DNA from 2 places in the Paenibacillus sp. FSL H7-0756 genome. Region 1 is predicted to be linked to the other one. Evidence: predicted binding sites of a transcription regulator. Region 1 holds the regulator's gene; the other holds the start of a gene.
The links. The regulator Rex, encoded in region 1, represses fermentation and respiration genes when NADH is low (regulators of the CRP and FNR family bind a similar motif). The targets are predictions, from matches to a motif close to TTGTGAAATATTTCACAA.
Positions count from the first base shown of each region.

Region 2: a site for Rex is predicted at 1,519-1,536, ahead of nirB (nitrite reductase large subunit NirB). Genes of this name have one in related genera too.

Region 1 covers NZ_JBBOVT010000001.1:3,584,884-3,591,874, forward strand. The annotation lists gene NST04_RS15725 (tetratricopeptide repeat protein) at 1-356, shown strand, start outside; gene dinG (ATP-dependent DNA helicase DinG) at 473-3,334, shown strand; gene NST04_RS15735 (redox-sensing transcriptional repressor Rex) at 3,473-4,123, shown strand; gene NST04_RS15740 (amidohydrolase) at 4,113-5,414, shown strand; gene NST04_RS15745 (cell wall elongation regulator TseB-like domain-containing protein) at 5,444-5,965, shown strand; gene NST04_RS15750 (aminoglycoside adenylyltransferase domain-containing protein) at 6,212-6,973, shown strand.
Region 2 covers NZ_JBBOVT010000001.1:3,327,560-3,334,550, forward strand. The annotation lists gene ric (iron-sulfur cluster repair di-iron protein) at 1-587, shown strand, start outside; gene NST04_RS14470 (hypothetical protein) at 786-1,406, shown strand; gene nirB (nitrite reductase large subunit NirB) at 1,641-4,067, shown strand; gene nirD (nitrite reductase small subunit NirD) at 4,093-4,437, shown strand; gene NST04_RS14485 (formate/nitrite transporter family protein) at 4,457-5,275, shown strand; gene NST04_RS14490 (NAD(P)-dependent oxidoreductase) at 5,367-5,987, shown strand; gene NST04_RS14495 (Crp/Fnr family transcriptional regulator) at 6,098-6,817, opposite strand.

The DNA.
Region 1 (6,991 bases):
TGATGTACCGCAAGTGCATTGAACAGTTCAGGGAGGTTACGGCTAAGTATCCGGACAGCCTCGCTGCCCGCCTGTATCTGGCCATGGCTTACCTCCAGGAAGGTGAAGGCGACACCGCCTGGGGACATCTGAACCACATGCTGGGCCTGATCCGTGAGGTGAAGCTGAAGGCGATGATCTATAATGCGCTGGGCTGTATCCGGGCTTCCCAGGAACGCTTCAATGAAGCCAGCGAGCTGTTCAGCCTGTCGCTACTGCATGACCCGGATCTGCCGGAGCCGAATGTGAATCTGGAGGTATGCCGCAGACGGGGCGGGAAGCTGGAGTTTGGCCATCAGCTGGTTTCGCTTTTATAACTTTATCCTCGGTTTCTTTAGGCGATGTGCCCCGTTTCCCGGGGTGTGCATCGCCTTTTTTCGTAACTTCTGTTATGCTGATAAAGAGTCTCAAGTGAAAGGGAATAGAACTTATAATGAAATTTGCCGTGCTTGATTTTGAAACTACGGGAACCCAATCTGTGGGAGAGATCATCCAGGTTGGCCTTGCCATTATAGAAGAAGACGGGACGATCTCCCGGGTGTATGGTTCCTACGTCAAGCCCGGAGCGCCAATTCCTCCTTTTATTACGGGCCTGACCGGAATTACAGACAGTGATGTACAGGATGCGCCGGAGCTTGATGAGATGATGATGGAGCTGGTGCCGCTGCTGGATGATGTCGTTCTTGTCGGACACAATGTAGCGTTTGATTTTCATTTTTTGCAGAATGCGCTGGACCGCTGCGGCTATCTGCCGTTTCAGGGGCGGATTCTGGATACGATTGATTTTCTCAAAATATGCTTTCCCTCGCTGAGCACGTATCAGTTAGGCGCGGTAAGCAGCCACTTCGGCATTACGCATGACCGTCCGCATCAGGCGGACAGTGATGCACTTGCCACGGCTATTGTGCTGCTCAAATGTCTGGAAGAGCTGCACAGTCTGCCGCTGCTGACCATTCAGCGGCTGAATGAGCTGTTCGCGGACGAAGACAGTGATTTGGCCTGGTACTTCGACGGTCTGCTGCGGGAACGGGAGATGGAGACCTTTCAGCCGGAAGGGGAGCTTAGCTTCTACCGCCAGCTTGCGCTGGCGGTGGGGGACTGGGCGGAGCTGGCTTCGCCGCGGGAGGAAGGAAGCGTCAACCCGCTGGAGAATATTACCTTTGAAGAGTATATGGATGAGGTGACGCTGCGGCTGAAGGCCGCTCTTCCCCAATATGAGAGCCGTGAAGCCCAGGAGCTGATGATCCATGAGGTCATTACAGCGCTTGAGCAGGACAAGCATCTGCTGATTGAAGCGGGAACTGGCACCGGCAAGTCGCTGGGCTACCTGCTTCCGGCCATCTACCATAGTGTGAAAAGTGACCAGAAGGTGATGGTCAGCACCCATACCATCAACCTTCAGGACCAGCTGCGTGAGCGGGATATCCCGCTCTTAACCAGCGTTGTGCCGTTCCCGTTCAAGGCCTCCATCTTTAAGGGAAGAGGGCACTATTTGTGTCTGCGCAAGTTCGAGCATAGAATGAACAAAAAGGATTTTACGAGTCCAAGGGAAGAAGCACTCACCGCTGCACAGATGCTTGTCTGGCTGACCCAGACGACGACCGGCGATGATGAGGAGCTTAACTTAAGCGGACGGGGCGGGGATTTCTGGGAGACTGTAGCCAGCGATACCGACTCCTGCCTGGGACGCGCCTGTCCCTGGTTCCGCAAATGCTATTACCACCGTGCTAAGCATGAAGCCGGGATCTCCGATGTGGTGGTCACCAATCACTCCAAGCTGTTCGCAGATGTCAAAGCCGGACATCAGCTTCTTCCGGCTTACGACCATCTTGTTATTGATGAAGCCCATCATTTGGAGGATATTGCCGGCAAGCATCTTGGCATGCAGATGAAATATTTCACATTTGCCCATACCCTCACCCGTCTCTACAAGGATAGCCGGAGCGGGCAGCTGCCTGCTCTCCGGCAGAGTCTGCAGTCTTCGGGCAGTGAGCAGGCTTCCGAATGGAGCGGCGTGATCGACCGGATCTATCCCGATCTGCTGACGGTGAAGGAATCCTGGGATGCGCTCAGCGACCGGCTCTTCAGCCTGCTGCCCGAGCGCAGCGATGCCGGGGCCGGTGAAGCAGGCCAGCTGGTGGCGCGCCTGCAGCCGGGCAAGAAGCCGAAGGATTGGGAGGAGTTGGCTGCCCTTGAGAATACACTGAACCTCAGTCTAAGCGACATCATCCGTAAGGGTGACAAAATGCTCAGTGAGATGCGGGACACGGACAGCCAATCCTCCTCGGACAGTCTTGTGACTGATATCGGCGGCTTATTCAAGGATCTGGCATCCATCAGAGAGCAAATCCGCTTCTTCATGAGCCTGAACGATGAGAATATCGTGTATTGGCTGGAGGGAAGCGGTAATTATAAAGGTAAGTCGCTGCAAATGTATGCCGTTCCTGTAGATGTCAGTACCCAGCTCAGGGAGCTGTTCTTCGACAAGAAGAAAAGTATTGTCCTGACCTCGGCCACCTTATCCGTGGATAAGTCCTTCCAGTTCATGATCGATAATCTGGGCCTTGGTGAAGCTGCGGAGCAGGGGCGTCTGATGACTGCGCTGCTTCCTTCGCCGTTCAAGTACCGTGAGCAGGCGCTCCTGGTCATTCCCCGCGACTTCCCGAGCGTCAAGGGAAGTATAGGGGATGCCCGGTTTGTGGACACGCTTGTACATTCCCTTGCCGAGACTGCTGTAACTACAAGGGGCCGGATGCTGGTGCTGTTCACCTCCTACAAGATGCTGCGGCAGGTGTATGACCCCCTGAAGGAAGCACTTGCCTCTCAGGATATCGCGGTGCTCGGACAGGGTGTGGAGGGCGGCAGCCGAAGCAAGCTGATCCGCCGCTTCCAGGACAGCCCCGCTTCGGTCCTGCTGGGTACCAGCAGTTTCTGGGAAGGGGTGGATATTCCGGGAGAAGCATTGACCTGCCTGGCGATTGTCAGACTGCCGTTCCAGCCGCCGAATCACCCGCTGGCAGAAGCGAAGTCGGAGCTGCTTCAGGCACAGAAGAAGAACCCGTTCATGAAGCTGTCCGTGCCGCAGGCTGTCATCCGCTTCAAGCAGGGCTTCGGGCGGCTGGTCCGCACGGCGCAGGACCGGGGCATCGTAATTGTGTATGATACCAGAGTCATTGAATCGTATTACGGAAAGTACTTCCTGTATTCACTCCCCGGTCCCAAGATGGAGCATATGCTCACTGAGCAGATGGTCCCGAGAATTGCCGAATGGCTGGATGACGGCGGGGTTTCCTAATTCATCTGCTATTGCTATTATTAATAAGTCATGATTCACCTGAAGAGCCGTTCCCGCCCTGTCCTGCCGGTCCGGCAGGCGGGGGGCACGGTTGCTATAATTGTACGGGTCTAACACAACTTTTAAGGAGGAGAATACATGAAATCGGATAAAATATCGGAGGCCGTCGTGCGCAGGCTCCCAGTGTACCTGCGTTTCCTGAACGATCTCCAAAAACGTGAAATCTCCACAGTCTCTTCTCAGGAGCTGGGCCAGAAGCTTGATCTGAATCCCGCCCAGATCCGTAAGGATTTGGCTTATTTCGGTGACTTCGGCCGGAAGGGCATCGGCTATGATGTATCCTATCTGATTGAGAAGATCCGCCATATCCTGAAGCTTGACCAGCAAATTAATGTTGCACTGGTTGGAGCCGGTAATCTCGGTCATGCCTTATCTAACTACAACGCTTACTTGAAGGATACGATGAAGATTACTGCGATCTTCGATGCTTACCCGCCAAAGGTGGGCCAGCAGATCAACTCGCTGGTTGTGCAGCCGATGGAGGAGCTAAGCAGCACCATCCGCTCGCAGGGCATCCGGATCGGGATTATTACCGTACCTGACAGCGAAGCCCAGAATGTAGCTGATATTCTTGTGGACTCCGGCATCGAGGCGATTCTGAACTTCGCACCGGTTATTCTCAAGACGCCTGCCAATATCCGGATTCATGCCGCAGATTTCACCACAGATCTGCAGAGCCTGGCCTATTATTTGCATGATGGAAAGGATGAAACTGAAGATGAGCAGTAAGATCACGATAATCAAGAACGGGCACTTTCTGGTTCCGGGCAGCGATAAGCCGGTTCTAAGCGGGTATATGACCCTTGAGAATGATCTGATTACTTACATAGGTGAAGCTGAGCCGGTAGTGGACGATGGCGCTCAGGTCGTAGACGGCAGCCGTCTGCTGTTTATGCCTGGTCTGGTCAACACCCATGGACATACTGCCATGTCACTGCTGCGCGGATACGGCGACGATATGGTGCTTCAGACGTGGCTGCAGGAAAAGATGTGGCCGATGGAAGAGAAATTCACTGGTGATGATGTATATTGGGGAACCTCATTGTCCGTACTGGAAATGCTGAAGGGCGGCACAACCACCTTCCTCGATATGTATGATCATATGGACCGGGTAGCGGAAGTGACGGAGCAATCCGGTATTCGGGCGGTGCTGATGCGCGGCGTGATTGGGCTGTGTCCGGCAGAGGTACAGCAAGCGAAGCTCGCTGAGGCCGTTGCTTTTGCCCGTAACTGGCATGGCAAGGCTGACGGCAGAATTACGACCATGCTCTCGCCGCATGCCCCGTATACCTGTCCTCCAGAGTTTTTCATGAAGTTTGTGCAGGCTGCGCATGATCTGGATCTGCCGATGCATACCCATATGTCCGAGACGCGCCATGAAGTGGAGCAGAACGTGGCCGACTACGGTCTTCGTCCGGTCGCGCATCTGGAGAAGCTCGGCATGTTCACCCGTCCTTCGCTCATTGCCCACGGCGTTCATCTGAACGATGAGGAGATTGGAATTCTGGCCCGCCATAACGTTGGTGTGTCGCATAACCCAGGCAGTAACCTGAAGCTGGCGAGCGGTGTTGCGCGTGTTCCTGAGCTGCTGCGAGCCGGGGTTAAGGTCTCTTTGGGTACAGACAGTGCAGCAAGCAACAACAATCTGGATATGTTTGAAGAGATGAGGCTGGCGGCTCTGATCCATAAGGGCGTAAGCGGTGATCCTACAGCCGTACCGGCTCCTGAGGCGCTTCTGATGGCCACGGAGTACGGGGCACAGTCTATTTTCCTGAGCGGGGTAGGACGGCTTGCAGCAGGGATGAAGGCCGACTTCATCGCACTTGATATTGACCAGCCGCATATGCTCCCGCATACCGATCTGCTCTCCCATGCCGTCTATTCGGCCAGCGCCAAGGATGTAGAGCATGTATGGGTGAACGGCCAGCAGGTTGTGAAGCATGGACAATGCCTGACACTTGATGAAGAAGCCATCCGCCGCAAAGCACAGGAGACGTTCGAGAGCCTGCTTAAACGGTAATTCAGGGGAACGGGAAAGGAAGCAGCGTGGTGAAGAAGAAGAGGAGAAAATGGATCTGGCTGGGGATTACCGTGGTGCTGCTCCTTCTGTTCGGACTAAGCCAGTTCTATGCCTACATTATGAAGGACCAGTGGAACGAGCGGAGTGAGGCCAAGGAGCTGGCCCGGGCGCGTGCCGGACTAACGGAGGTAACCAAGGCTCAGAAATCCGTCTGGAATGAGAATGAGATCTACTGGGTGCTAACCGGCAAAAACGAAGCCGGGACCGATCTGATGGTGTGGGTCCGTTTCACCTTGGAGGGCAAGCCTGCCGGTGGCGACAACGGCCTGTATGCTGAAGAGCTGAGCAAAGGCACCTCAGAGGAGAAAATGCGCGGAATCATAGCCGATCAGCTGCCGGACGTGAAGATCGAACGGCTGCTGCCCGGTGTATACAACGGGGAATATGCCTGGCAGCTATTTTACAAAAAAGACGGGCGATTCTATTACAACTTCTACCGCTTCAAGGATGGCAGCGCCATCGGTGAGGGGTACAGTCTGCCGAACCGCTAAGCTAAGGACTCAGCGGCAGAACTAAATTGCGGGGGAACAGATTATCTGTTCTTCCGTTTTTTTGTATCCATCATGTCGAAAATATTCTGGAACCGTTCTTGGACTAGTGGCAGACGCGGAACTGTGGCTTAATGGAGATGTATGGTTTGAGATACATCGATGATTATACTCAAATTGATATACGAAGTGTGTACTTCGAATGCTATCGCCAACATGCATATATGTCTCTCAAGGAGGAAGAATAAATTGGAAGTTTTAGCATATTTGGATCAGGCGGTGGATTTATTTAAGGAAGAGCTGGGGGATAATCTGTCGGGGATTTATCTGCACGGCTCCCTGGCCATGGGTTGTTTTCAACCGGATTCAAGCGATATTGATCTGCTCATTGTCGTAGAGGACAAGCTGCCAGCAGAGGTCAGTCATAGACTTGCCGGTCGTATCGTAACCTTTCATGACAGTCTGCCGAATAAGCGCGGAATTGAACTGTCTATCGTCCTGAAGACATACCTGCACAACTTTGTGTATCCTACGCCATTTGAATTTCACTTTTCAGAAGCTCATTTAGAGCGGTATAGAACCAATGAGAATTATCTGTGCGCCGGCTTTGAGGATGCTGATCTGGCGGCACATTTTGCAGTAGTCTACCATCGCGGGTTTATCTTGTACGGGGAGCCGATCCGCGAGGCCTTTGCGCCGGTAGACCAGAGGTACTATCTGGATTCCATTATCAGGGATATCGATGATGCGCAGGAGAATATTGGGAATGCTCCACTCTATTACACACTAAATCTATGCAGGGTGCTCTACTATGTGCAGGAAGGTCATGTCTCTTCCAGGAAGGAAGGCGGGGAGTGGGGACTGCAGCATTTGCCGGAACGCTATCATGGGCTGCTGATACGTTGTCTGATGGAATATAGCGGCGCGGCCGTTGCCGAAGGCTATGAACTGGAGCTTTTAACTGATTTTGCGGAATATATGATGGCTGAAATTGGTCTTAGCCGGATATAGGGGACACCGGAATATGAA
Region 2 (6,991 bases), 260 kb from region 1:
CAAAGCCGCTGGCTGAAGCCGCTGCCGAGAAGGGTCTTGACCCGGCAGCAATGGTGCAGGAGCTGAACAAGCTGCAGGAGCAGCACCCCGTTCTGGAAGAAGACACCGCCTGGAACGAGGCTTCTTCAGAGGAGCTGGTGAATTATATTGTGAACAAGCATCACCGTTATCTGCGTGAAGAGCTTCCGTTAATCAGTCAAAATGTAACCAAGGTATTCCGCGTTCATGGTGAGGATTCACCGCATCTGGGAGAAATGCACCGCCTGTTCAATATGCTGCGTGAAGAGCTGCTGCAGCACACGGCGAAGGAAGAAGAGAGCGAATTCCCTAAGATGCTGGCTTACACTCAGAATCCAACTGAAGAAGGACTTGCGGAGCTGCGCGGACTGCTGCATAATCTGGAAGCAGAGCATGACGGGGCCGGAGAGATTCTGCGTGAGCTGCGTAGAGTAACTAATGACTACACACCGCCTGCACATGCCTGCACGACTTATCGACTGACATATGCCCGCCTTGAAGAACTGGAAGGCATGACCTTCGAGCACGTGCATCTGGAGAACAACATTCTGTTCCTGCGTTATCAATAGGACCTGCTGTAAGGTAAAAGTCCCTTCGGGGACTTTTTACTTTTTCTGCCGGCAGAAATGATTTGAGAACCCTTCCTCTATGCGTTATCCTTAAAGAGTCCGGGAAAATACATATGAAGGCGGTGCCGTGGAATGTCCACGAAATGGATGCGCTTAATGCTGTGCCTGCTCTTGCTGACCGCGGCAAGCGGTTGTGGCTTGGGATCAGGGAATGGCGGCAGCAGTAACGGAAGCCAGGGATTAACCTTTTCAGTCATGGTGGGTGACAGTGAAATGGCCGGAAGCTCGGCCAGATTGCTTAACGAAGCTTACGTGCCTGGAAATTCAATAATAGAGCTGTTCAAGAAGAGCGGTGTTGTTACATTTTCAGCGGATGGCCCTAATATTCTTGAAGTAAATAAGGTCTCCCTGGGTCAGGATATGAGCTGGGAGATTCAGGTAAACGGCAAGAAGGTTCAAGAGCTGAATACGACCCTGGAACCGGGTTCGGCCATTACGATGTCAGCAGGGCCTGCCGGAACCGGAAAGATGTTTCAGCCTGTCATCGTCACGGTGAACGGGGGGAGCGAGCAGCCGGAGCTGACACATTCGCATGTGCTTTCTTTTATGCAGGATATGTCCGTCAAGGGACTGCTCAAGAACAGCGGTATGGTCCGGCTTGCCGAAGATAACCGGACGGTGCTTACTGTGATGGATTATACCCCGCTCAGCAGCGAGGAATGGAGACTGAAGGTCAACGATAAAGGGCTGCTCGGCAATGGAGTGGACATGAAGCTCAGTCCGCAGGACAAGCTGGAGATCTCTCTGGTACTGAAATAAGTGAACGGATAACTGTGTTAAACTGCATGGGTATCCGTTTTTTTGAATAATATTCCTATTGGATTCACGCCAGAAGTTGTCCTATATAAGAACGGAGCAATCATATTCACTTGTGTGAAAAAATTCACATAAGGTGTGACTGTGGTCACACTTGCCATGGAATGGGGGACAGTATAATTTCTCTATCAGGTAAAGTTATTGAAGAAATCAGAGTTTCTGAAGGAGGGTCTACCAGTGGCAGCGGAAAGAGAAAAGTTAGTGCTGATTGGGAATGGCATGGCGGGAGTAGGCACTATTGAGCAGATTCTGAAGCTGGGCGGCGCTTATGATATTTCGGTCTTCGGCAGTGAGCCGCATCCCAACTATAACCGGATTATGTTGTCCTATGTACTTGAAGGCAGCAAAACGATTGAAGACATCATCCTCAACGATCTCGGGTGGTATGAAGATAATCATATTACACTGCATACCAGCACAACGGTTACCCGGATCGATGAACAGAACAAACTGATATTGACCGATAATGGACTGGCGGTTCCTTACGATAAAGCAATTATTGCAACAGGCTCGAATTCTTTCATTCTACCCGTACCCGGCAGTACTAAGGATGGGGTAGTCGGGTTCCGCGATATCGCGGACTGCGATGCGATGCTGGCAGCGGCGAAGCAGTACCGCACGGCGGCTGTGATCGGCGGAGGACTGCTGGGTCTTGAAGCTGCGAAAGGCCTGGTCAATCTGGGCATGGATGTTACCGTTGTGCATCTGCTGGAGGATCTGATGGAGCGCCAGCTGGACCGTACCGCTTCTTCAATGCTGCAGGCAGAGCTTACACGGCAAGGTGTGAAATTCGCCATGGGTAAGCAGACAGTTGAATTGACCGGCGAAGAACGGGTTACTGGTCTACGCTTCAGTGATGGCAGTGTGCTGCCGTCAGAGTTTGTAGTGATGGCTGTTGGAATTAAGCCGAATGTCCAGCTTGCAAAGGACAGCGGAATTACAGTTAACCGCGGGATCGTAGTTGACGATTATATGCAGACTTCTATGGCAAATGTGTATTCTGTCGGCGAATGTACAGAGCACCGGGGAACCTGCTACGGACTCGTTGCACCGCTATTTGAGCAGGGCATGGTTCTCGCCAAGCATTTGTCTGGTGTACAGACTCCGGGCTATGAAGGCTCAGTTGTAGCTACCAAGCTCAAAATCTCCGGAGTAGATGTATTCTCCGCCGGTGAATTCACAGAAACGCCGGAGCATACCGTTATTTCTGCCAAGGATGAATGGAAGCGAACCTACAAGAAGATTTTGCTTAAGGATAATGTGATTGTCGGTGCTGTTCTGTTCGGTGATGTAACGGAATCTGCCAGCCTGCAGAAGCTTGTGAAAAACAGCACAGAGATGACGGATGAAATCTATGATGAGGTTATGGGCACAAGCTGCTGCGGCGGAGGAGGAGCCAAGAAGGGGATGTCCGTTGAAGCGATGGCTGATGAAGAAATCGTTTGCGGCTGTAACGGCGTAACCAAAAAAGCGATTGTGGATGCTGTTACGGAGAATGGCTTCACCACGGTGGATGAGATCAAAGCCTGCACGGGTGCAACCCGCTCCTGCGGCGGCTGTAAGCCAGTGGTGGAGCAGATTCTGCAATTCGTTCTCGGAGACAGCTTCCAGCAGAGCGCCAAGCAGGGAATCTGCAGCTGCACCTCGCTAAGCCGGGATGAGATCGTAGCCGAGATTACGGCTAAAGGCCTCCGGACTACTAAGGAAGTTATGCATGTCCTGGACTGGAAGCAGGCAGAAGGCTGTTCCAAATGCCGCCCGGCAGTGAACTATTATCTGGGGATGATCTACCCTGACACTCATGAGGACGAGAAGGAATCCCGGTTCGTCAATGAACGGATGAGCGCCAATATTCAGAAGGACGGAACTTATACAGTTATACCGCGGATGTATGGCGGTGTGACCACTCCTGAGGATTTGAAGCGGATTGCCGATGTGTCCCTGAAGTATGATGTGAAGGTTGTGAAGGTAACGGGCGGACAACGTCTTGACCTGATTGGTGTCAAAAAAGAAGATGTACCTAAGGTGTGGGAGGAGCTGGATATGCCGTCCGGCTATGGTTATGCCAAGTCGCTGCGTACGGTAAAAACTTGCGTAGGTTCGCAGTTCTGCCGCTTCGGCACACAGGATTCCATGGGCATGGGCGCTATGCTTGAGCGTAAATATGAGCGGCTGGATATGCCGGCTAAGTTCAAGATGGCGGTTAACGGCTGTCCGCGTAACTGTGCAGAATCGTGCACGAAGGATATCGGGATTGTCGGCAATGACGGCGGCTGGGAAGTGTTCATCGGCGGCAACGGCGGGATTAAGCCGCGCATCGCAGATGCCTTCTGCAAGGTGAAGACCGACGAGGAACTGGTTGAGGTCTGCTCCGCTGTCATCCAGTACTACCGTGAGACCGGCAACTACCTGGAGAGAACCTCCGAATGGGTAGAGCGTATGGGTCTTGAGCAAATCCAGACTGTGGTTATGGGTAATGACGACAACCGTAAAGAGCTTGCGGCACGTATTGACTTTGCCCTGGCCCAGGTGAGTGATCCTTGGCGGAAAATGCTGGATGACAAAAACACCCGCACCGCGCTGTTCGAAGAGACACAGGTATAGTCTAAAGGGAGAGGGAGAGAGCATAATGGAACGGAGCAATCGGGAATACACGATAGGCGCAGTGGAAGATTTCATGCTGCAGATCGGCCGGGTAGTTCATGCAGGAGAAGTCGAATTAGCGATATTCCGCACATCGGACGGCGCAATTTATGCGGTCCGCAACCACAGTCCCCACCCGAAGGGCGGCCCGCTCGCGGAGGGAATCGTATCAGGCTATTATTTATATGATCCGCTGCATGACTGGAAGATCGACCTTCGCACGGGAGAGGTTCAGGCACCGGACCGTGGGCAGGCAGAAGTCTATCCGGTTACAGTAGAGGGCGGAGTTGTTAAGGTCACTCTGCCTGCAGGAGTAGCAAACCTAAATTAAAGGAAGAGCAGGTGCGGATATGTTTACGCAGAGCGTAGAGAATATCGTAGAGACAGCCGTAGGGAAACGCGACAAAATGAATGAGAGCCTGCCCAAATATTTTTTGGCGGCCCTCCTGGCAGGAGCATATGTGGGTATTGGTATTATTCTGATCTTCTCACTGGGGGCACCGCTGGCGGCGATCAAGTCACCGTTCCAGCCGCTGATTATGGGAGCCTCCTTCGGGATTGCCTTGACCTTGGTTGTATTCGCCGGCTCAGAGCTGTTTACAGGTAATAATATGTTCTTCACGGTAAGCACGCTTGCCGGGAGAACTACAGTCTGGGACACGGTGAAGAACTGGGTTCTGGTATTCCTCGGCAATGTGGCCGGTGCTGTGGTGCTGGCACTGCTGATTCAGGGATCGGGCCTCTTCAAAGCAGCGCCTGCCGAGCATCTGATCTTCGCGGCCGCCGCCAAAAAGATGAGCCTTCCGTTCTCGGAGCTGTTCTTCCGCGGCATCCTCTGTAACTGGCTGGTCTGCCTGGCGCTATGGATGTCTTCCCGCGCCAAGAGTGAAGCAGCGAAGCTGGTCCTGATCTGGTGGTGTCTGTTCGCCTTCATCGCGAGCGGCTATGAACACAGTGTTGCGAACATGACGCTGCTCAGCGTAGCTGTGCTGCTGCCGAATCATCCAGAGACAGTGAGCATCGCCGGCTGGTTTCACAACATGATTCCTGTTACGCTTGGCAACATTATCGGCGGCGGTGTCTTTGTCGGAATGGCTTACTGGCTAATTTCACCTGTGCGTACTCCGCGTAAAGTATCTGTTCCTCCTCAGACTAAGAAAGCAAGCTAGTTCCAGTACCAAGCCCCGCAGCTGTTACATGCTGCGGGGCTTTTTTGCCGCTCAATCCCTGCTATAATACACTTCAGGAGGTTATTTTCATATGAATATATTGATTCTTGGTGCCACTGGCCGGGTGGGGAGCCATATTGTTACCCATGCTCTTCAGGATGGACATCATGTGACTGCGCTGGTCCGTACGCCAGAGAAGGTTCAGCCTTTCCATGCCAACCTGACGATCCTCCAAGGTAATGTGCTTAATCAAGAGGATGTCGCCCGGGCAGTGCAGGGAAAGGATGTAGTGATTAGTGCATTGAACACCGTTGGGACAACCACGCTTACAGACAGCATGCCTTTTATCATCGGAGCCATGTATGAGGAAGGGATAGAGCGCATTGTTACCGTAGGAACTGCGGGCATTCTTCAAAGTGAGCTTTCCCCGGAACTCCTGCGTTACCAATCCAGCGAGTCTAAACGCAGGTCAACCCGTGCCGCAGAAGAACATGAACGAGCATACCGCTTGCTGGAGCGATCGGCTCTGAAATGGACCATTGTGTGCCCAACCGCTCTGCTGGACGGAGAACGCATGGGGACCTATCGTGTAAGACAAGACATTCTGCCCCAAGGTGGTACTGAAATATCTGTAGCGGATACAGCGGAATTCATTTATAGTCAAATTGATGCTGGCGATTTCATAAGATCCCGTGTCGGTATAGCTTACTGATAGGGGGGATAGAAAAAAAGACGCCGGAGAGGGCGCCTTGACCACTCTATTAAATTTATTGGGTCAGATATGTTTCAATGAGGTGAATAGAGGGTATTATTGATAGGAAATTAAATTCGGCAAATTTCATTGGGACATAGTTCGCAGTGGCAGATTTCTTGAAGCATCGCCAGATCTTTGATGACAATCATGCCGTTCTCATACTCCACTGCATCTTTTTTACGCAGATCACTCAGCATGCGGTTAACGCTCTCACGGGTAGCGCCGATCATGTTGGACAGATCTGTATGCGTGATTTTTTTGTTGATCAGAATGCTGTCGCCCGTCTTCTCACCATAGGTGTTGCCAAGACGGATTAGTGTGGAGCAGAGTGCGCCCGGTTTGCCGTACATCATCAGATCGCGGAATTTCGTCTGTGTGAGACGGTGATGAATCCCCATCCACTTCATGAAGTCGATGGCGAAGTCGCAGTGCTGGCAGATCAGAATCTCCAGATCCTTCTGTTCAATCACGCCGACTTCACTCTCTTCAATGACTTCGGCTGTGAAGCTGTGCTTCGTGCTGAAGAAAGGGTCAGCCTGACCGACCATGTCGCCTGCCTGATACATATACAGAATCAGTTCCTTGCCTTCGTCTGTAGATTTGGTTAATTTCACACGTCCACGCTTGATATAAAACAGTTTATCCGAGAAATCGCCTTCCCAGAACAGGTGTGATCCTTCAGGGACTACACGTTCCTTCATGGTGACCAACAGGCGGTTAAAGTTCTGTTCGGAGAAACAGTTTGTATTGCCGCGGGCTTCGATAACATTATAATGTTCCTTTATCATAATCGACATCCCCTTTATTCCCTCAGTTTTTCAGTAAATTTTAAATTAATTATACCTTGGAATTCCTCTTTATGGGTAATTATTTTCGCATAAAAGTGTCGAATTTTTAACATTGTGATAATTTTCACTTCATTTGTGTGAGATTGGTTACGTTTTTTCCTTGAAAAGAGTTCC